DNA from 3 places in the Terrabacter sp. NPDC080008 genome. Region 3 is predicted to be linked to each of the others. Evidence: predicted binding sites of a transcription regulator. Region 3 holds the regulator's gene; each other region holds the start of a gene.

The links. The regulator LexA, encoded in region 3, represses DNA repair genes until DNA is damaged. The targets are predictions, from matches to a motif close to TCGAACANNTGTTCGA.
Region 1: AB0316_RS06000 (alpha-ketoglutarate-dependent dioxygenase AlkB) is a predicted target of LexA. The motif match lies at 2,838-2,853, and genes of this name have one in related genera.
Region 2: AB0316_RS18470 (DUF222 domain-containing protein) is a predicted target of LexA. The motif match lies at 3,436-3,451, and genes of this name have one in related genera.

What each region holds. Positions count from the first base shown of each region.
Region 1 covers NZ_JBFBLC010000002.1:33,381-40,447, forward strand. Annotated here, with positions in the region: gene AB0316_RS05990 (hypothetical protein) at 1-1,354, shown strand, start outside; gene AB0316_RS05995 (maleylpyruvate isomerase family mycothiol-dependent enzyme) at 1,335-2,150, opposite strand; gene AB0316_RS06000 (alpha-ketoglutarate-dependent dioxygenase AlkB) at 2,164-2,814, opposite strand; gene recO (DNA repair protein RecO) at 2,938-3,666, shown strand; gene AB0316_RS06010 (isoprenyl transferase) at 3,727-4,506, shown strand; gene AB0316_RS06015 (Fur family transcriptional regulator) at 4,629-5,048, opposite strand; gene AB0316_RS06020 (metal ABC transporter permease) at 5,045-6,106, opposite strand; gene AB0316_RS06025 (metal ABC transporter ATP-binding protein) at 6,103-6,954, opposite strand; gene AB0316_RS06030 (metal ABC transporter substrate-binding protein) at 6,951-7,067, opposite strand, start outside.
Region 2 covers NZ_JBFBLC010000007.1:151,898-158,964, reverse strand. Annotated here, with positions in the region: gene AB0316_RS18490 (nitrate reductase) at 1-1,697, shown strand, start outside; gene AB0316_RS18485 (hypothetical protein) at 1,697-2,161, shown strand; gene AB0316_RS18480 (GAF and ANTAR domain-containing protein) at 2,238-2,954, shown strand; gene AB0316_RS18475 (hypothetical protein) at 2,999-3,253, opposite strand; gene AB0316_RS18470 (DUF222 domain-containing protein) at 3,455-5,344, shown strand; gene AB0316_RS18465 (trimeric intracellular cation channel family protein) at 5,526-6,158, opposite strand; gene AB0316_RS18460 (ABC transporter ATP-binding protein) at 6,261-7,067, opposite strand, start outside.
Region 3 covers NZ_JBFBLC010000006.1:266,779-273,845, forward strand. Annotated here, with positions in the region: gene AB0316_RS17440 (Sir2 family NAD-dependent protein deacetylase) at 1-612, shown strand, start outside; gene AB0316_RS17445 (hypothetical protein) at 641-1,540, opposite strand; gene lexA (transcriptional repressor LexA) at 1,569-2,294, opposite strand; gene AB0316_RS17455 (LysM peptidoglycan-binding domain-containing protein) at 2,536-3,003, shown strand; gene AB0316_RS17460 (GAF domain-containing sensor histidine kinase) at 3,133-4,467, opposite strand; gene nrdR (transcriptional regulator NrdR) at 4,964-5,470, shown strand; gene AB0316_RS17470 (vitamin B12-dependent ribonucleotide reductase) at 5,600-7,067, shown strand, end outside.

The sequences.
Region 1 (7,067 bases), on a different contig from region 3:
GGTGCCCCCGGTCGTCGCCCTCGGGGGCGGGGTCGTGGCGACGTTCGTCGGACTGATGACCCGCTACCACTACGGCTGGGACGCCCGAGTCGTCATCGAGATGGCCCGGAGTCTCCAGGCCGGCCGACCGCTCGGCACGGCCGACTACGACTACCTCTCGCTCTACCCCAACAACCTGCCGCTGCTCGCCATCGACCGCGTGGGCGCCGCTGTGGGACAACGCTTCTCGCTGGCTCCCGACGCGATCCTCATCACCCTCAACGGGATCTGCGTCGCCGTGACGCTGTATGCCGTCCACCTCCTCGTCGTGCGCGTCGCCGGCCGTGGGCCGTCCCTCGCCGCGCAGCTCGTGACGCTCGTGCTCGTCGGCACCAGTCCTTGGCTCGCCGTGCCGTACACCGACTTCTATGCGATGCCGTTCGTCGTCGGGGCCGTTGCTCTGGCAGCCAGGGCCTTGGCGCCGGGACGGCTCTCGCGGCGCGTCCTGCTGTGGGTGCTCGCGATCCTGTCGGTGTCGGTGGCCTACGCGATCAAGACGACCCCCGTGGTCATCGCGATCGCCGCTGTGCTGACGGCCGTCGTGGCGGTCTTCGACCACGACGTCGCCGGCCGCCGACGGGCCGCCGTCGTTGCCGCATGTGCGGTTTCGGCCGTCCTCTTCGTCGGCCTCGGCCTCGGGCTCTCGGCGGCGGCGACCTCGGCGAGCGGCGTCGACACGACGCGCATCGACACGTCGGCGTCCCCGCCGTTGCTCTGGTGGGTGGCCCACGGTGCCGGTGAGCAACGGACCTCGGATGGGGTCGTCAACTACGGCGCCTACTCGCGCGAGATGGTCGAAGCCATCTCCGGGCGCACCCAGGAGGAGATGAGGGCGTATGCCGCCCGCTTCCTCGGTGACCGCTGGGCCGAGCGTGGACCGGGCGGGATGCTTGCCTTCTACGCGAGCAAGGCCGCGTGGAACTGGGGCGACGGCATGTTCTGGGCCTGGGGCGAAGGGCCGGACTCACTGCCCGGGACGCTCGCCTCGGCCACCGGCTTGACGGGAGTCGTGCACTCGCTCAACGGGTTCCACGGTTCGTCATATGCAACTCGCGCCGACGTCACGCAGGCGGTGTGGCTCGCGGTCCTGCTCGTGGCGGGCCTCGGGCTGCTGCGCGCTCCCTACCGCCGGGAGACCCTCCTGCTGGCGCTCACGGTCCTCGGCATCGCCGCGTTCACCATCGTCCTCGAGGGCCGTTCCCGCTACCTGTTCGCGTTCGTGCCGGTCGTCGTGGCGCTGGCGGCCATGGCCCACGGGGCGCTCCCGCGCCTGCGTCGGCCCGGGCGGTCGGGGCTCAGTCGATCGAGTCGCTGAGGACCGCGTCGACGGCGGCGAGCGCTGCAACGTCTCCCTCACGGGTGATCTCGCCCTCGGCGGGACGGTTCCACAGCCAGCAGTCGAGGTCGGCGGCCGACCCGCAGATCTCGGCGGCCGCCCGGTCGTCCGGGCCGTCGGTGACGAGGAATCGTTGCAGGTCGATGGCGCGACCTTCATAGGTGCCCGTCACGCGCACCGGCGTCAGGCTCCAGGAGTGCATGGCGTCCACGGTGACGAGGGTGACCGGCGCGGCGCTCGGGACGTGGGTCAGGCCCGGCTCGGGCTCGTAGCCGCGCATGATGCGGAGCACCTCGTCGACGCCGTCGGCCGCGAGCCGGCAGTCGATCGGGGTGCGTTCCCCGACGGTGAGCTCGGCGTCGAGCCGGTGGATGAGTGCCTCGTGCGCCTGTCGTCGCCGGATGTAGCCGGCCGTCTTGTCGTCGGCCCACATCCACAGGGGCGTCTCGGGCGAGAGCCCGGCCAGCGTCCGGTGCAGCCGCTCGCTCGAGCGGTCGAAGAAGGCGAGCAGGCCCGCGCGGTCGGCGGGTCGCTCCTCGCGTGAGGCGTTCAGGGCGTCGAGGTCGGCGGGGTCGGTGACGCCGCGCTCGGCGATCTCGCCCCAGAACCACTGCACCTCCGCGAGGTGCCACAGCAGGTCGTCGGCGTCCCAGTCGGGGCACGTCGGCACGCGCGCGCTGCTCGGGGCCGAGGCCAGCGCCTCGCGGAACCGGGCGGAGTCCGCCGCCAGGTGGTCGAGGAAGGGCAGGGGGCCACCTGAGCGGCTTGACGGCATACGGAGGGCTCCTTCAGCGGACGCCGGCGACACGGAACTGGACGGAGATGCGCGGGCCCATCGGCTCGGACGTCTTGGGGACCGCATGGTCCCACGTCCGCTGGCACGAGCCGCCCATCACGACGAGATCACCATGCCCGAGCGGGTAGCGCAAGCTCTTTTGGGTGGTGCCGGGGATGCCACCGCCGTCGCGGGGTCGCAGGGTGAGGGTGCGCGGCGAGCCGAGCGAGAGGATCGCGACCATCGTGTCGGTGTCGCGCGAGCGTCCGATGCGGTCGCCGTGCCAGGCGACGCTGTCGTGCCCGTCGCGGTAGAGGCAGAGCCCGGCGGTGACGAACGGCTCACCGAGCTCGGGCGCGTAGTGGCGGCTCAGGGCGTCGCGGGCCTCGACGAGGATCGGGTGCGGCAGCGGCTCGTCGGCCGCGTAGAACTTGGTGAGCCGCGGGACGTCGACGACCGAGTCGTACATCTGGCGTCGCTCGGCGTGCCACGGCACCTCGTGGAGCAAGGTGGTGAACAGCTCGTCGCCGGCAGCGAGCCAGCCGGGCCGCACGTCGACCCACGCCCCGCGCGTCAGCCGGTGGCGGGTCAGGCCCGTGCCGACCTCCCGCAGCGTCATCGCGTCGGTCAGGTCGAGCAGCGAACCCTGGAGAGAGAGGTCCATGCCGTCCACGATACCCCAACGTGTCGAACGGGTGTTCGACTCGAGTTGGCCAGATGTCGTGCGCTCGGCCCGCGACGGCGCGTGCGGTGCCGCCCGCGCGAGGCGACGGTGGAGAATGGGGCCATGCCCCTCTACCGTGACGAGGCGATCGTCCTGCGCACCCACAAGCTGGGCGAGGCCGACCGCATCATCACGATGCTCACGCGTACCCGCGGTCGCGTGCGCGCGGTCGCCAAGGGCGTACGCCGCACGAAGTCGCGGTTCGGTTCGCGCCTCGAGCCCGGCATGGTGGTCGACGTGCAGTGCTACGAGGGACGCAACCTCGACACCGTGACGCAGGTCGAGACCCTCGCCCCCTACGGCGACGCGATCGCCCGCGACTACACCGCCTACACGTGCGCCACCTCGATGCTCGAGACCGCCCTGCAGCTCACCGAGGAGCACGAGCCGCAGACGCAGCAGTACCTCCTGCTCGCCGGTGCCCTGCGCTCGCTCGCCGAGCGCGCCCACGACCCGGGGCTCGTCCTCGACGCCTACCTGCTGCGCTCGCTGGCTGTCGCCGGCTGGGCCCCGAGCTTCGTCGACTGCGCGAGGTGCGGCGCGCCGGGTCCCCACCGGGCGTTCAACGTGCAGGCCGGCGGCGCCGTCTGCTCCGTATGCCGTCCGCCCGGCTCGAGCGCCCCCGCTCCCGAGACCTTCACCCTCCTCGCGTCCCTGCTGACCGGCGACTGGGACGTCGCCGACGCCAGCGACGAGCGCTGCCGGCGACAGGGCAACGGCCTCGTCTCCGCCTTCCTGCAGTGGCACATCGAGCGAGGGCTGCGGTCGCTGCGCCTCGTCGAGCGTGCCTGAGTAGTGTCGCCGAGCCCACTTTCGCTGCAGTCGATCCCGACCCCGACCGACCGGAGAGCCGTGTACGCCAAGCCCTTCCCGCACCCGTCCGGCGCCACCGCGCCCCAGATCCCGGGCAACCTGCTGCCCAAGCATGTGGCGATCGTGATGGACGGCAACGGCCGCTGGGCCAACGCACGCGGCCTGCCGCGCACGAAGGGGCATGAGGCGGGGGAGGCCTCGCTGCTCGACGTCGTCGCCGGCGCTATCGAGGTGGGCGTGACGCACCTGTCGGCGTACGCGTTCTCCACCGAGAACTGGCGGCGCTCGCCGGAGGAGGTGCGCTTCCTCATGGGCTTCAACCGTGACGTCATCCGCCGCCGGCGCGACCAGCTGCACGAGTGGGGCGTGCGTATGCGGTGGGTCGGGCGGGCACCCCGGCTGTGGCGGTCGGTGATCAAGGAGCTCGAGATCGCCCAGGAGCTGACGCAGCACAACACCGGTCTCACGCTCTACTTCTGCGTCAACTACGGAGGCCGCGCCGAGATCGCCGACGCGGTGCAGCGGATCGCCCACGACGTCAAGGACGGCCGGCTGCGCCCCGGGTCGGTCGACGAGAAGACGATCAAGCGCTACCTCGACGAGCCGACGATGCCGGACGTCGACCTCTTCGTCCGCAGCTCCGGCGAGCAGCGCACGAGCAACTTCCTGCTGTGGCAGTCGGCGTATGCGGAGATGGTCTTCCAGAACCGGCTGTGGCCCGACTACGACCGGCGCGACCTGTGGGCTGCGATCGAGGAGTACGTCGCCCGGGACCGCCGCTACGGCGGAGCCGTCGACACCCCGACCTCGACTTCCTGACCCCCGGGACCCCCGTGCCCCGCTGACCCGCCTCCCCACAGACCGAACGCCGCGTTCGGTCTCGAACGCGCTGTTGGAACACGGCTTTCGAAACCGAACGCGGCGTTCGGTGAGCCATCGGGTCAGGAGGCGGCGCAGTCGGCGCAGGTGCCGAAGATCTCCAGGGTGTGGGTGACGCCGATGAAGCCGTGCTCGCTCGCCACCTTGCCGGCCCACCGTTCCACCGCGGGCCCCTCCACCTCGACGGTGCGACCGCAGCTGCGGCACACCAGGTGGTGGTGGTGATGCGTTGAGCAGGCGCGATAGACGGCCTCGCCGTCGTCGGTGCGCAGCACGTCCACCGTGCCGGCCTCGACCATCGACTGCAGCGTGCGGTAGACGGTGGCGAGCCCCACGCCGGCACCGGCCTCGCGCAGCCGTGCATGCACCGTCTGGGCCGAGGTGAAGTCGTCGGAGCGTTCGAGCAGCTCGGCCACGGCAGCCTGCTGCCGGGTCGGCTTGCGTGAGAGGGCGGCGACCTTGGGGCTGTTCGTGCCGGTCATCGTGTCGTTCCTGTCGACGTGGAAGAGGAGGCTGCGGCCGCTTCGCCTCCAGGGGTACCGGATTGCTCGGCCGGCGCCGGCGACGGGTGGTCGTGGTCCCCGTGCTCGTCGTAGTGGCCCTCGTGCGCGGCATGAAGGTGGCCGTCGTGGAGGTAGTCGACGTGGTCGCCGTGGGTCACCGCAGGGTGTCCGCACTCGATGCCGTGCTCGTGGGCGTGGGTCTCGGCGACGGCGTGCTGCCTGCCGCGTGCCCGGGCCGCGACGCCGGTGACGACGGCCATGACGACGAACAGCGCGACGGCGAGCAGCACGATGGTGCCGCCGGACGGGGTGTTGAGCGGGTAGGAGAGAGCGACGCCTCCGACCGACGAGACGAGGCCGATCGCGATCGCCCACCGAAGGCCGCCGCTGAAGGAGCGGGCGACGAGCTGGCCGGCGGCGTTCGGCACGATCATGAGGGCGCTGATGAGCAGCAACCCGACGACGCGCATCGCGACGACCACGGTGGTCGCCGTCAGGACGGCCAGCACGAGGTTGAGGGGGAGCACCGGCAGCCCCACGGCGCGGGCGTACTCCTCGTCGTTGGCGACCGCGAAGAGCCGCGGCCGCAGGGCCCACGTCGTCACGGCGATGACGAGCGCCAGGCCGGCGAAGACGTAGAGGTCGCCGCGCTGCGTCGTCAGGATCGAGCCGAAGAGGTATTTCATGAGGTTCGCCGGCGTGCCGTCGGGCGACTTGCTGATGATGACGACGCCGGCGGCGATGCCGCCGTAGAAGATGACGGCCAGCGCCACGTCGCCGTTGGTGCGTCCCTTGGCCCGGAGCAGCTCGATGACGATCGCTGCGACGACGGCCGCCGCGAGGGCCGTGAGCACCGGCGCCGAACCGGTGACGAGCCCGATCGCCACACCTGCGAGGGCCACGTGACCCATGCCGTCGCCGATGAGCGACAGCCGCCGCTGCACGAGGAAGATGCCGACCATGGGCGCGACGGTGCCCACGAGGAGGGCTGCGATGAGGGCCCGCTGCATGAAGTCGACGGTGAGCATCTCGATCACGGTCGGGCCTCCCGGTGGTGGTCGGTGTGGTCGGCGTCGAGCGGGCCGCGGGTCACCACGGCGTACGCGTCCAGCTCGCTGTCGTGGTGGTGGCTGTCGTGGTCGTGGTGGACGCGGTCGCGCGCGGCGGCATACTCCCGCGGGGTGCCGTCGAAGGTGATGCGACCGGTGTCGACGACGACGATCCGCGTCAGGAGGCGCTCGAGGGCGCCGAGCTCGTGGGTGACGATGAGCATCGTGACGCCCCGCTGAACGAGGCGGTCGAGGACGTCGGCGAGGACGTGCTGGTTCGCCGCGTCGACGCCGGCGGTGGGCTCGTCCATGATGAGCACGTCCGGCTGGCCCGCGAGCGCGCGGGCGATGAGCACCCGGCGCTGCTGCCCGCCCGAGAGGGTGCTGACCTCGGTGGCGGCCCGGTCGGCCAGCCCTACGACGTCGAGCGAGCGCGCGACCAGCTGCCGGTCGGTGGCACGCAGCCGTCCGAGCCACCCGATGCGGGGGAGCCGGCCTGTCGAGACGATCTCCTCGGCCGTCGCCCGCACCGAGGCCGACAGGGTGTGGCGCTGCGGCACGTAGCCGAGGCGAGCCCGCTCGTGCAGGTCCTCTCCGGCCACGCCGAAGAGCCGCACGCTGCCGGAGACCTGCTCGTTGAGGCCGAGGATGCCCTTCATCAACGTGGACTTGCCGGAGCCATTGGGCCCGACGACCGCCACGATCTCGCCGCGGTGGACGGTCAGGGACGCGTCGCGCAGCACGGCGCGCTCGCCGTAGCCGAAGGCCGCGTGGTCCAGCTCGATGACGACCTCGTCCGCGGGGGAGTCGATGGTCCTGACACCGTCGGAGCTCATGAGCACCCCAGCCCCTTCTGCAGCGCCTTGAGGTTGCTGTGCATGACCTCGAAGTAGTCCTTCCCGGCGGAGGCGGACGTGATGCCCTCGAGCGGGTCGAGTGTCGCGACCGT
Region 2 (7,067 bases), on a different contig from region 3:
ACCTGCGCTCCACCGTCGAGCCCTACACCCCCGAGCACGTGGCAGACATCTGCGGGGTCGACGCGGAGGACGTCCGGCGCGCCGCACGCATCTTCGGCGAGAGCGGAGCGGTTCTCTCCACGGTGCTCCAGGGCTTCTACCAGTCGCACCAGGCCACCGCGGCGGCCGTGGCGGTGCACAACCTGCACCTGCTGCGCGGCATGATCGGCCGCCCCGGCGCCGGCGTCCTGCAGATGAACGGCCAGCCGACGGCCCAGAACAACCGCGAGTGCGGCGCCGACGGCGACTTCCCCGGCTTCCGCAACTGGGACAACGTCGAGCACGTCGACCAGCTCGCCGACGTCTGGAACGTCGACCCGATGACCATCCCGCACTGGGCGCCGCCCACCCACGCGATGCAGATCTTCCGCTACGCCGAGACGGGATCGATCGAGCTGCTCTGGATCTCCGCGACGAACCCGGCCGTGTCGATGCCGGAGTCGGCCCGCATCCGCAGAATCCTCTCCGGCGACCAGTGCTTCGTCGTCGTCCAGGACCTCTTCCTCACCGAGACGGCCGAGCTCGCCGACGTGGTGCTGCCGGCGGCCGGGTGGGGCGAGAAGACCGGCACCTTCACCAACGTCAACCGCACGGTCCACCTGTCCGACAAGGCGGTCGAGCCGCCCGGAGAGGCGCGCAGCGACCTCGACATCCTCCTGATGTACGCCGACCGAATGGGCTTCACCGACAAGGACGGCGACCCGCTCATCACCTGGCGCACGCCCGAGGAGGTCTTCGACGCGTGGCGGGCGGTCACCGCGGGGCGGCCGGTGGACTACACGGGGCTCAGCTACGGGAAGCTGAGGGGACCCACCGGCATACCGTGGCCCGTCAACGAGGAGCACCCCGACGGCACGGACCGCCTCTACGGCGACGGCGTCTTCCCCACCGACACCGACTACTGCGAGACGTACGGCCACGACCTCGTCACCGGCGGCACGGTCACCGAGCTCGAGCACCGCGCCCAAGCACCCGGCGGGCGGGCCTTCCTCAAGGGCGCCCCGTACTCCCCTGCCCACGAGCTGCCCTCCGACGACTACCCGCTGCTCTACACGACGGGGCGGACGGCATACCACTTCCATACCCGCACGAAGACCGGGCGCGCCCGGTCCCTCCATGACGCGGCGCCCGACGCGTGGGTTGAGCTGTCCGCGCCCGACGCCGACCGGCTCGGCATCGCCGAGGGCGACTGGGTATGCGTGGAGTCCCCTCGCGGGGCGATCGAGGTCCGCGCCCGGGTCGGCCGGGTCATGGAGGGCGCGGTGTTCGCGCCGTTCCACTACGGCCACTGGGACCCGACGGGGCTGGCCCCCGACGCGGAGCACCGGCTCGCCAACGAGCTGACGATGACGGTCTGGGACCCCGTGTCCAAGCAGCCCTACTTCAAGACCGCGGCCTGCCGGGTGACCAAGGTCCGCGACGGCGACGGGCCCTCCCCCGCGCCCACCACCACAGCCTCGGCGCCGGCCCCGGGCCGCCACCACGTGCTCGCGACCGGCGGTGGCGAGCCGACCAGCAGCCACGTGCTCGAGGAGACGCCGGCATACAGCCTCGACCCCAGCCAGTCGGGCACGGCCGGCCACCATCAGTCGCGGGTGGCCTCGGCCGTCGACACCGTCAAGGAAGCAGCCGCCGACACCGTCCACCGGAGGTCCTGATGCCGCACCTCAGCACCTACATCGGTCTCGCCGACCACAGCGAGAAGACCCTCGCGGACTCGTTCCGAGCGGTCGCGCAGGGACACCAGCAGGAGGCGGACGTCTACCACACCTGCCAGACCCTGGCCGGCTGGAGCGACCAGCACCGCGAGAGACTGGCGCCCGTCATCGAGCGCTACGGGGAGGACGAGCAGCTCGAGGAGCCCGAGCGCCTGCACGCCTCGGGGCTCGCCGACGTGCGCTCGGGTCCGGTGGGCTTGCTGCGCGACCTGCAGGACCTGCACGTGCTCGGCTCACTGGTCCAGACGACGTGGACGGTCGTCGCCCAGGGGGCCCAGGGCCTGCGCGACCGCGAGCTGCTCGAGGTCGCGAACTCCGCCAACGCCGAGACCGGGCGCCAGCTGCGCTGGCTCAACACCCGGATGAAGCAGGCCGCACCGCAGGCCCTCATCGTCGACCCGTGACAACGGGATCGTGTCCGCAGCACACTTGAGTGGCCCACCGCAGGACGCCGCCCCACCCCTCCCACGGATCGGAACCATGACCGGTGTGATCGACCACCCGTCCTCACCCGAGGAGTTCGCCCACCTGGCCCGCGAGCTCGTCGAGACTCCCGGCGTCATGCCCACCGTCCACGGGGTCGTCGAGTCGGCGATCCACGCCGTGCCCTGCACGTGGGCCGCCGTCGTCGTGACCGACGACGTGCACCAGCGGCCGGCCCGGATGCTCGCGGCGAACGACTCCGAGCTCGTCCGGGTGATCGGCGGGATCGCGGTCGGGGTCGGCGCGAGCCCCGGGATCGTCGCCTTCGACGAGGCCCGCACCGTCTGCTGCCCCGACCTCGAGCACGAGGAGCAGTTCCGGCACTACGCGGAGGAGATGGTGGCGCACACCCGCGTGCGCGCAGTCATCTCGATCCCCCTGGTGCTGCGGGGTGCGACCACCGGAGTGATGACTGTGTACGCGGACCGGCCGCACGCCTTCGACCGCGACGCCGCCGCCCGGGCCCACGTGCTGGCCGAGCACGCCGCCATCGCCATCGACGCAGCACGCGTCGAGGACGCCGCGGAGAACCTCGAGGTGGCCCTGCTGCGCAGCCGCACCATCGGGGCGGCGATGGGCATCCTCATCGAACGCCACAAGCTGACGGTGGACGAGGCGTTCGACCGGCTCCGCGTAGCCAGCCAGAACGCCAACCGCAAACTGGCCGACATCGCGGCCGAGCTCGTCGAGACGGGAACCGCGGACGGCTTGTAGTCAAACCGCGCGCCGCACTACGCGACGGGCTCAGCAACCCCTCGTCACGAAGCTGCGTCTGAGCCGGGGTCGAAGACTCGCGCGGAGGTCGCGGCCGGCCGGTCATGGAAGAAGTCGTCGGCCGCCTGAGCCTCGAGCTCGTCGTCGCCCGGGTCACCCGGCGCGTGTGGGCCGTCCGGGATCGCGTCCCTCTCGGGCTCCCGCTCCTCCGCCGTCCCTGCAAACGGCTCGCGCCGAACGGACGAAGCCGCCTGCGTCGCAGGCTCGGTGCGCGGCTGGGCGTCAGGGTTCTCGGGCACGGTTCGCTCCCTTCGATCGTGCGGTCTTCCGCTGGGCCGGTTGCCGGACCGGAAGACGTCACCGTCGGGAACTCCCCGGCGGCGCTCGTTCCGGTCGGACGGACCGGCATCTGTTGTCCTACCCATCGGGGTCTCGTCGACGCAGGTCCCTGCTGCGGATGAGCCCGATCCACTGTCGGTGATCGAATGTATGTTCGACTCATGGCCCCAGAACCATCGAAGCTCGAGCTCCTCCGGAGCCGGCTCACCGACCTCGAGGCGCGTCAGCGCGCCGCGGGTGGGGTGGCCGAGGGCGGGTTCTGGGAGCGCTTCGCGGGGCGTATGCCGTCCGCTCCCTCGCAGCTGTCCGCGCGGTCGGTGGGGTCGGCCTTCTTCACCCAGGCGCGCGAGGGGTCGGAGTGGGCTCATGCCTCGCAGTCGGCCGACTCGGCCCTCTTCGCCCAGCCGGCCGGGTCGGCGTTCTTCGCCCCGACAGCCGGTCCCGCTCAAGCCGCGCAGCCGGCGTGGTCGGAGTGGTTCCGGGAGCCAGGGCCGGCGCAGTCGGCGCAGGCGGGACCCGCCGACGGATCCGAGCACCAGCCAGCCAAGCTGGCCAATGCCGCCGATGCCGCCGACGCTGACGCCGGTGCCGGCGACGGTGAGAGCGCGTGCGACGCCGCGGCCGCTCGGCGGCGGACCCGGCGGGTCGCCCCGCATACCCGACCGGCCGGGGCACCGGCCGGGCCGTGGGGAGGCAACTCAGCCGAGGAACTGGAGTCGCTGGACCTGGACCAGGTGCAGTGGCTCGACGAGGCCGGCTACCAGCAGATGATCGACGACCCCGCCTGGCTCGCCGCGATAGACGCCCACGCCGCCGCCCACGCCGACCGCGACCACGGCACCGGGAGCCGGCCCGAGACGTTGGACGCGATCGAGGTCGCCGCGATGGCCGGGTTCGGCCTCACCACCCACGCGGACCTCGACCTGACCGCCGCTGCGGAGCGGGTCGCCGCACAACGCCGCACCTACGAGGTCACCCTCGTCACGATCATCGCCGAGCTCGCCGCCCGCGGCACCGACGCCCCCGAAGGCCTGTCCCGCACCGACTGGCTCCGCCGGCACGACCCGTCCCTGACCGCCGCACAGGCCAAAGCCTTCGTCACCGTCGGCACCGCCCTGACCGAAACCCGGTGGGCCCGGCTACGGATGCTCGTCGCCACCCAACAGGTCACCGTCGGCCACGCCGCCCAGATCATCGACTTCCACACCCGCACCCACCCCATCGCCGACCCCGCCGACCTCGCCACCGCGATCGCCGACCTCACCGACCAGGCCGCGCAGCTGCGCCCTGAGGAGCTCGCCCGCCTCGCCCGGCACCACACCGAACAGATCCGCCCACCCAAGGACGAGGACCGGCTCGACCACCGGCGCCGTGACGCTCGCGGCCTGTGGTTCACCCAGCCCACCGCCACCGGCATGGTCGGCCTGCGCGCCACCCTCGACCCGGAGGCGGCCGCCATCGTCAAAGCCGCCATCGACCCGCTCTCCGCGCCCGCCCCCGTCACCGACGAGCACGGCCACAAGATCAGCGACGACACTCGCAGCTTCGCCCGGCGCCGCCTCGAAGCCCTGCTGACGATGGTGCAGCGCGGCGTCGCCGCCGCCGATGGCGTCCCGGTCACCGACAAGGCCAAGGTCGTCGTCCTCATCGACTGGGACACCCTCCTCGGCGACCTCACCAATACAGGCACCGGCACCACCCTCTCCGGTGACGTCCTGTCCCCCGGCGTGGTGCGGCGGATGGCGTGCGACGCCGAGATCATCCCCGTCGTCCTCGGCACCGACAGCGAACCCCTCGACGTCGGCCGCAGCCGGCGCCTGTTCACCCGGGGCCAACGCCTGGCCCTGATCCACCGCGACAAAGGCTGCACCTACCCCGGCTGCACCGTTCCGGCCACCTGGTGCGAAGCCCACCACGTCGTCCACTGGCGCCACGGCGGCACGACCTGCGTGTCCAACAGCGCCCTGCTCTGCCAGCGACACCACACCGAGGTCCACGAACGCGACCTCACCGCCACCATCACCGCCCTCGGCGTCACCTGGCACACCTGACCACCACGCCCCACACCCCGCCACCACCGGCGGGGTCGCTGGCACGTCCGGGGGCAGCGCAGGGCGCGGGTCGCCGACCCGTCCAGGGCCGCCGGGACGTCCAGGGCCGCCGGGACGTCCAGGGCCGCCGGCACCTCCAGGTCGCCGCGCCGCTCGAAGCGGCCGCGGGGGCCGACCTGGGTCAGGCCCGTTGCGTTCCGGGCGGCTCCGGCGCGTTGAGGTCGTAGCGGATGCCCACGAGCCTGATGACGAAGCAGGCCACGACGGCCACGACGGCGGCGGGCCAGCCCCGAAGGCCGAGCTCGGCGGCCACGACGGTGATGGCGGCACCGACGAGGGCCGGGATGGCATACAACCCGCTGCTGAGCACGGTGGGGACGCGCCCGATCATCACGTCCCGGATCGTTCCCCCGCCCACCCCGGTGATGGCCCCGAGCACCATGGCCTGGATCGGTCCGAGACCCGCATCGAGTGCCTTGCTGGCCCCGGTCACGGCGAAGAAGCTGAGGCCGAGCGCGTCGAAGACGTCGATGGCGAAGGTCATCCGGTCGAGCCTGCGGCCCCAGACGAACGCGACCAGCGCACCGGTCGCGGCCACAACGAGATAGCGCCAGTCGCGGAACGTCGACGGCGGCAGGTAGCCGATGATGACGTCACGCACGATGCCACCGCCGATCGCCGTGACGATCCCCAGGGTGAGGACCCCGACGATGTCGAGGCGGGCCGCCCTGACCGCGGTCAGTGCCCCGTTCAGGGCGAAGACCGCGGTCCCGGCCAGGTCCAGCGCGAGCAGCAGCGTGCTGACGTGGATCACCTCGGCGCCTCCTCGACAGCTGCGCTCATGCCGACACGCTACGCGCACGGACGGTGCACATCGCCGTTGAGCCGTTCGCGTCCCAGTGCCATACGCACCCGGTCAGCCCGCGAGGTGACCCCAGTCGTCCGACAGCTCGACCCAAGGCCCGACCGCGGCCACCTGACCCTCGACGAGCACCACGACGCGGTCGGCCTGGGCCAGGGCGGCGCGCTTGGAGGTGGCTCCGATCACCGTGGCACCCCGCTCCCGCAGGGTGGACCACAGCTCGATCTCGGTGGCGGAGTCGAGCGCGGACGACACGTCGTCAGCGAGGAGCAGCTCGGCGTCGCAGGCGAGGGCTCGCGCGAGCGCCAGCCGCTGCACCTGCCCACCCGAGAGCCGGACGCCGCGGTGGCCGACCAGGGAATCGGGCCCGCCGGCCGCGTCCACGTCGGCGCCCATCCGGGCAGCCTGCAGCGCGGGCATGACCTCACGGTCGGCGTGGTCGAGTCGCACGTTGTCGCTGAAGGTGCCCGACAGCACGAGCGGCACCTGTGCGACGTGGGCCACCCGACCGGGTCGCAGGAACGCCTGCGCGTCGGACACCGACTGGCCGTTCCAGCGGATCTCGCCGCGGGAGCTGATGAGCCCGGCCAGCGCCGAGAGCAGGCTCGACTTGCCGGAGCCGACCTGGCCGAGGAGCAGCACCAGCTCGCGGGCGTGCACCGTCAGGTCGACGTCGGTGGCGCCCAGTGTCCCGTCGTCGTGCACCGCCGTGACACCCGTGAGCTCGAGGGTGCGCAGCGGCTCCCGCTCGACTGGCGCCGGAGCCGGGGCTGCGCCGTGGACGAGGTCGACCCCCGTCGTGACGTGCATCAGGTCACCGCCGCCGGCGAGCCGGCTGGTGGCCTGCATCCACGCCTTGGT
Region 3 (7,067 bases):
GTCACCGACCTGCAGCAGGGCGGCTACGTGGGACCGGTCATCACGCAGAACGTCGACGGCCTGCACCAGGCGGCCGGTGCCACCGACGTCGTCGAGCTGCACGGCTCGCTCGATCGCGCCGTGTGCCTCACCTGCGGGGAGTACACCTCGCGCATCGGGCTGCACGAGCGAATGACACAGGCGAACCCCGGGTTCATGGAGCGCTTCGCCGAGGCGGCCACGGCCGTGGGCTCGCAGTGGGGAGAGCAGGTGCGCCCCGACGGTGACATCGTCCTGGCCGACGCCCTCGTGGAGTCCTTCCACGCGCCCCGCTGCCTCGTGTGCGGCCGCGACACCGTCAAGCCGGACGTCGTCTTCTTCGGTGAGTCGGTGCCCAAGGCGCTCGTCGAGCGGTGCTTCAGCCTCGTCGAGGCCGCCGGTGCCGTGCTCGTGCTGGGATCGTCGCTCTCGGTGATGAGCGGCTACCGGTTCGTGCGCCGGGCGCACCAGAGGGACGTGCCCGTCGCGATCGTGACCCGCTCGGCGACCCGCGGCGACGGCGAGGCGACCCTGCGCCTGCACGCCCCGCTCGGCCCCACCCTCACCCGACTGCGCAACGGGCTGGGGCACTGAGGCGTGCGCCGGCCGATCCTCGCCCGGGTCACTCGGCGGTCGGGCCCGCGGCGCGCGCCTCGGGCCCGTGCGCATCGCGCAGGTCCCACAGCTCCTTGGTCTGCACGCCCCAGTACGTGCCGAACAAGGCGATGATGATCACCTCCGAGACGAGGACGAGGTGGTCGAGGCCGGCCACGCTCACGGCGGTGAGCACGGCGGTGCCCAGGGCCACGGCGAGGGCCACGGCGAGGGTGATGTAGATCCGCTTGTAGACGGAGCCGCGACCGTCGGCCCGGCCCTGGTGACGCTCGTCGACGCGCAGGGCACTGAGTACCATGACGGCGATCACGCCGGCGACCATGGTGGCGGCCGCGATCCCGTGGCTGAGGGCGATGAAGCGGTCGCGCAGGGCGAGGAAGAGGACCAGCTCACCGAGCACGACCGCACCGCAGGCGATGCTCACCACGACCGAGCGCACGGTGCGTCGGGCGCGCGCGGCCGCCCGGCCGGGACGCTGGAGCCAGGCGACGACACCAGCCGCGAGGACGGCGACGACGAGCAGCGACCAGATGTTGTTGCGCACGGCGGCGGCGATCTCGGGTGCCGTCTGGGTGTATGCGTTGGGCCCGCACCGCCCGTCGGGCTCGGTCGGGACCAGGGCCACGACGAAGGCCATCAGGCCCGAGAAGTTGAGCAGCACGTCCTCCTCCGCCGAGTGCCCCTTGTAGGCGATGAGGTTGGCGCCGAGGGCGCAGAGGGCCCCGACGAAGATGCCGCGGGCAGGGGTGTAGTAGTACGCGCTGATGGAACCCAGCCAGCAGGAGTGCCCGGTCTCCCACCACCACTGGTAGCCGACCGACAGCAGCAGCATGAGGAGCAGCCCGATCATCGCCCCCCGCAGGTAGCGGTAGGTGAGGACGACGTCGCGCGTGCGCTCGTGGGCCATCGGGCGGCCTGGTCCGCGTCGCAGCCGCTCAGATGCGGCGCAGCACCGCGGTGACCTTGCCGAGGATCGTGGCGTGGTCGCCGTCGATGGGGGAGAAGTCGGGGTTGTGCGGCATGAGCCACACGTGGCCGTCCTTGCGCTTGAACGTCTTGACGGTCGCCTCGTTGTCGAGCATCGCAGCGACGACGTCACCGTTGTCGGCGTGCTGCTGCTGGCGCACGACGACCCAGTCACCGTCGCAGATCGCGGCCTCGACCATGGAGTCGCCGGTGACCTTGAGGAGGAAGAGCTCGCCCTCGCCGACGAGCTGGCGCGGCAGCGGGAAGACGTCCTCGACGACCTGCTCCGCGGTGATGGGCACCCCGGCGGCGATCTGCCCGAGCACCGGCACGTACGAGGCCTGCGGTCGGGCATCGCCCGAGTCGGTCTCGGTGTCGTACTGGTCGCCGCCTGGGCGGGCCGGCTCGCCGGACCCCGCGCGGTAGCCGAGGTCCTCGGCCTTTGCGTCGGGGGAGACGACCTCGAGGGCGCGCGGACGGTTCGGGTCGCGGCGCAGGTAGCCCTTGGCCACGAGGGCGTTGAGCTGGTGGGAGACGCTCGAGGGACTGGCCAGGCCCACGGCGTCGCCGATCTCTCGCATGCTCGGCGGGTAGCCACGCCGGTCGACGGAGTTGCGGATGACCTCGAGCACGCGCCGCTGGCGGACGGTCAGGCCGTCCCCGTTCTCGCGGTCGGGGAGCTCGGTCACGCCCATGGTGTTCCCTTCGTCGGCTCTCGTTCAGACCGCGGCTGACTCCCCGGATGTCGCTGTGTCGGGACCAGTGTCAGTGGTGGCTGCTGAGGTGTCTGATGTGAGCACAGACTACGAGTTTCGAACACAGTTGCCAAACATGTGTTCGATGCGTGTCTCGACTTCGTCGCCGAGGCGTGCTAGAAATCGTACAGACGTTCTATCGAACACATGTTCGCCGGATCACGAGCAAGGGGAGGTCACCATGAGCGCCGTCGTCGTCGAGGACGTTCGTCAGGCCGGTGTCGAGCGGAAGGCCCGGCGTCACGTCGAGCAGGGTGTCGGGCGGGGTGTCGAGCGGCACCTCGTGCTCGTTCCAACCGGCCGGGATGCAGTCCTCGCCCGCCGTGCCGGTGGCCGTGCGGCCGACGCGGAGCGCGTCTGCGGCGCCGCACCCACGATGCGGCTGACGCGTTTCGGCCGCCTCGTGCGCACTGTGCTCGTCGCCGGCGTCATCGCCGTTCTCGGCGTCGGTCTCGCGGGCCAGCTCGCCTCGGCCAGTGGGGATGCCCGCACGATCACCGTGCACGCGGGCCAGACCCTGTCCGGCATCGCAGTTCGCGAGCTTCCCGAGCTGTCCGTCACCGACGGCGTCGTCGAGCTGCAGGTCGCCAACGGCCTGAGCACGTCACAGATCCACGCGGGGCAGCAGCTCGTCATCCCCGCCCACTGACGGGCGCACGCCCGTCCCCCAGATCGGCCGCGTTGGCTCCACCTCTGCGGCTGGCGACTGCGGCGCTTCGACCCCGCCGTGGCCGCCCCCGGACGCCGCATCCCCTGCAGGGGGTGCGGCGTTCCTGGATCAGGCCTCGTCGATGTCGTGACCGCTGGCGTGATTGCTCTTGGGAGGGTTGTCGTGGTCGGTGTCGTTGCTGGTGTACCTGTTGGGGTCGCCGTCGTGGTCCTCGCCGGGCAGCTCGAACCACACGTTCGTGCCCTGCCCCTCGACGCCGCTGATCCCGATCAGGCCGCCGTGGGCCTCGATGATCCGCCTGACGGTTGCGAGCCCGATGCCGCTGCCCTCGACGGAGCTCTTCGCGTCCGGTGCCCGGTGGAAGAGCCCGAACACCGTCTCGCGGTCCTGTTCGGCGATCCCGATGCCGTTGTCGCGGACCTGGATGCGCCAGGACCCGCCCCGGCGTTCGGCGCTCACGTCGACGACCGGCGCGGCGTCCGGGCGGGCGTACTTGACGGCGTTCGAGACGAGGTTGAGCAGGACCGAGTACAGCTGTTGCCGGTCCACGGACACGGTCGGCAACCGGCCCGCACTCACGGTCGCCCCTGCGCTGCCCAGCGTCGGCGCGAGGTCCTCGAGCACCGAGGCGAGCACGTCGCCGAGATCCGTCGGGCTGCGCTGCAGCTGAGCGCCCACCAGTGCATACGCGAGCATCTGGTCGATCATCCCGGCCATCCGGGTGGCGGCACGGTGCGCCGTCGTCACCAGGCGCTGGGCCCACTTGTCGTCCTTGACCGAGTCCTCCTGCCCGAGCAGCTCGGTGCTGGCCATGATGGCGGTCAGGGGCGTCCGCAGGTCGTGGCTCACCTGGCCGGTGAAGACGGACAGCGCCTCGTTCGACCGGTGCAGCTCCTGCTGGGTGCGGGTCAGCGCCTCGAGCGAGCTCTCCAGGCGCCTGGTGCGCAGCCGCAGCTCAAGCACGTCCACGACCCGCTCGGCCACCGTGCCCAGCGCCTGCTCCTGCTCTGCATCGAGCTGGCGCGGATGCGAGTCGAAGACGCAGAGGCGTCCGATCGCCACTCCGTCCGGGGTCACGAGCGGCGCCGAGGCGTAGAAGCGGACGTCCCCGAGCCGTCCGGTGACGAAGGGGTTGTGGCGGAAGCGCTCGTCCAGTCGTGCATCGGGCACGACGACCCGGGCGGTGTGCTCGAGCACGGCCGCGCACATCGAGTCCTCACGGGTGCAGATCGAGGCGTCGAACCCCAGTGTGGCCACCTGGTGCTGGTGGGTCGCGCTGATGAGGTTGATCGCGGCTCGGGGCGCTCGACACACCTGTGCGGCGATCTCCACGAGCGCCTGCAGCTCCTTCTGGGGCGCGTTGCCGAGCACGTCGTAGTCCCGCAGCGCTGCCTCTCGACGCTGCCAGGAGCCGGCCGGCGGGTGCTTTGTCCGGGTCGTCACGGAAGGAAGCCTCGGACATCAGCGCTGCAGGGGCAAGCACCGGGCAGGTGCGAGCGTGCGGCGCGAGACGGCATACGTCCTCGGCTGCTCCGCAGCGATGCCCGGAGGCCGCACATGGGGGAGTGGTGGGCGCCCGGGGCCCCCAGATGTAGGGGTGGCGCGCGCCCGACACGCCGTCCGGAAAGAGAGCTCCACGGCGTTTGTGCAGGTCAGCGGCGCGACACGCGGGCACTTCGGCGATCTGCTTGCGGTGCAGGTCACAGCGCGCCTACAGTTACCCCAACATCTAGTAGTTACACAGATGTAAGACGTCCACATGTAGTCCCCAACTCGATGGGGGTTACGCACAGGTCATCCCCAACGTCGTCCCCAGGTCGTCCCCAGGCGTCACCGGTTCCACGAACTCCGGTGCAGCCCATGGACACCTGTGGGGAATCGTGCCGGATGGGTGGGCGTTCCGCGAACGTCCGAGCTGGGGAGAGGGAGGTGGCCAGGCGTGCACTGCCCGTTCTGCCGCCACACCGACTCGCGGGTCATCGACTCGCGAACGACCGACGACGGGGCCTGCATCCGTCGCCGTCGTCAGTGTCCCCAGTGCAGCCGCCGCTTCACCACGCTCGAGACCTCGAGTCTCAACGTGATCAAGCGGTCGGGTGCCTCCGAGCCGTTCAGTCGGTCCAAGGTGCTCTCCGGCGTGCGCAAGGCATGCCAGGGACGGCCCGTCAGCGAGGACGACCTGGCCCTTCTCGCCCAGAAGGTCGAGGAGGCGATCCGGTCGCAGGGCAACGCCGAGATCGAGGCGCACGAGGTCGGCATGGCCGTCCTGGAGCCGCTCCGAGAGCTCGACGAGGTCGCCTACCTCAGGTTCGCCAGCGTCTACCAGGCGTGGGAGAGCCTCGAGGACTTCGAGGGAGCCATCGCGCTCCTGCGAGCCGAGCGTGCCGCCCTGGGGGAGGAGCCCGCAGCTCCCTCGCAGGTCGACGGGCTCGGCGCCCAGCGGTAACACCCTCCACCCAGCCTCAAACCCTCGGCGCCATCGGCGCTCCAACGCCCACCGGGGCGCCCGAGCACTGTCGGTGCTCCACGCAAGACTCATTCCCAGCAGCAGATTCGGTCAGGGAGGCCGCACGACATGACGGAGATCGGTAACCGCAGCTCACGCTCGAAGGCTGGCGCCAAGGGCGTCAAGATCGAGCGCATCTACACCACGCCCGGCGTCCACCCGTACGACGAGGTGACGTGGGAGAAGCGCGACGTCGTCCAGCAGAACTGGAAGACGGGGGAGACGATCTTCGAGCAGCGCGGCGTCGAGTTCCCCGACTTCTGGTCGGTCAACGCCAGCACGATCGTGACCACGAAGTACTTCCGTGGCGCCGTGGGCACGGCCGCCCGCGAGACCTCGCTCAAGCAGCTCATCGACCGCGTCGTGCTGACCTACGTCGCCGCCGGCAAGAGCAACGGCTACTTCGCCTCGCCCGAGGACGCCGAGATCTTCGAGCACGAGCTCACCCACGCCCTGCTGCACCAGGTCTTCTCGTTCAACTCGCCCGTGTGGTTCAACGTCGGGACCAAGAGCCCGCAGCAGGTCTCCGCCTGCTTCATCCTCTCCGTCGACGACTCGATGGACTCGATCCTCAACTGGTACAAGGAGGAGGGAAAGATCTTCCAGGGCGGCTCCGGCGCCGGCCTCAACCTCTCCCGCATCCGCTCCTCCAAGGAGCTGCTCTCCTCCGGCGGCACGGCCTCGGGTCCCGTCTCCTTCATGCGCGGCGCCGACGCGTCGGCCGGCACGATCAAGTCCGGTGGTGCCACCCGTCGCGCCGCCAAGATGGTCGTGCTCGACGTCGACCACCCCGACATCGAGGAGTTCGTCGAGACCAAGGCGCGCGAGGAGGACAAGATCCGTGCGCTGCGCGACGCCGGCTTCGACATGGACCTCGGCGGCAAGGACATCGTCTCCGTCCAGTACCAGAACGCCAACAACTCGGTCCGCGTCAACGACGAGTTCATGAAGGCGGTCGAGGACGGCACGAAGTTCGGCCTGCGCTCGCGGCTCGACGGCTCCGTCATCGAGGAGGTCGACGCCCGCGACCTCTTCAGCAAGATCGCCAAGGCCGCCTGGGAGTGCGCCGACCCCGGCATCCAGTACGACGACACGATCAACGCCTGGCACACCAACCCGGAGACGGGCCGCATCACGGCCTCCAACCCGTGCTCCGAGTACATGTCGCTCGACAACTCCTCGTGCAACCTCGCCTCGCTCAACCTGCTGAAGTTCCTGCGCGACGACGACACGTTCGACGCCGTCACCTTCCAGAAGGTCGTCGAGCTCGTCATCACGGCGATGGACATCTCCATCTGCTTCGCGGACTTCCCGACGGAGCCGATCGGCGAGACCACGCGCAACTACCGCCAGCTCGGCATCGGCTACGCCAACCTCGGCGCGCTGCTCATGGCCACCGGCCACGGCTACGACTCCGAGGGTGGCCGCTCGCTCGCTGCCGCCATCACCTCGCTGCTGACGGGCGCCGCCTACAAGCGCTCCGCCGAGATGGCCGGTGTCGTCGGCGCCTACGCCGGCTACGCCCGCAACGCCGAGG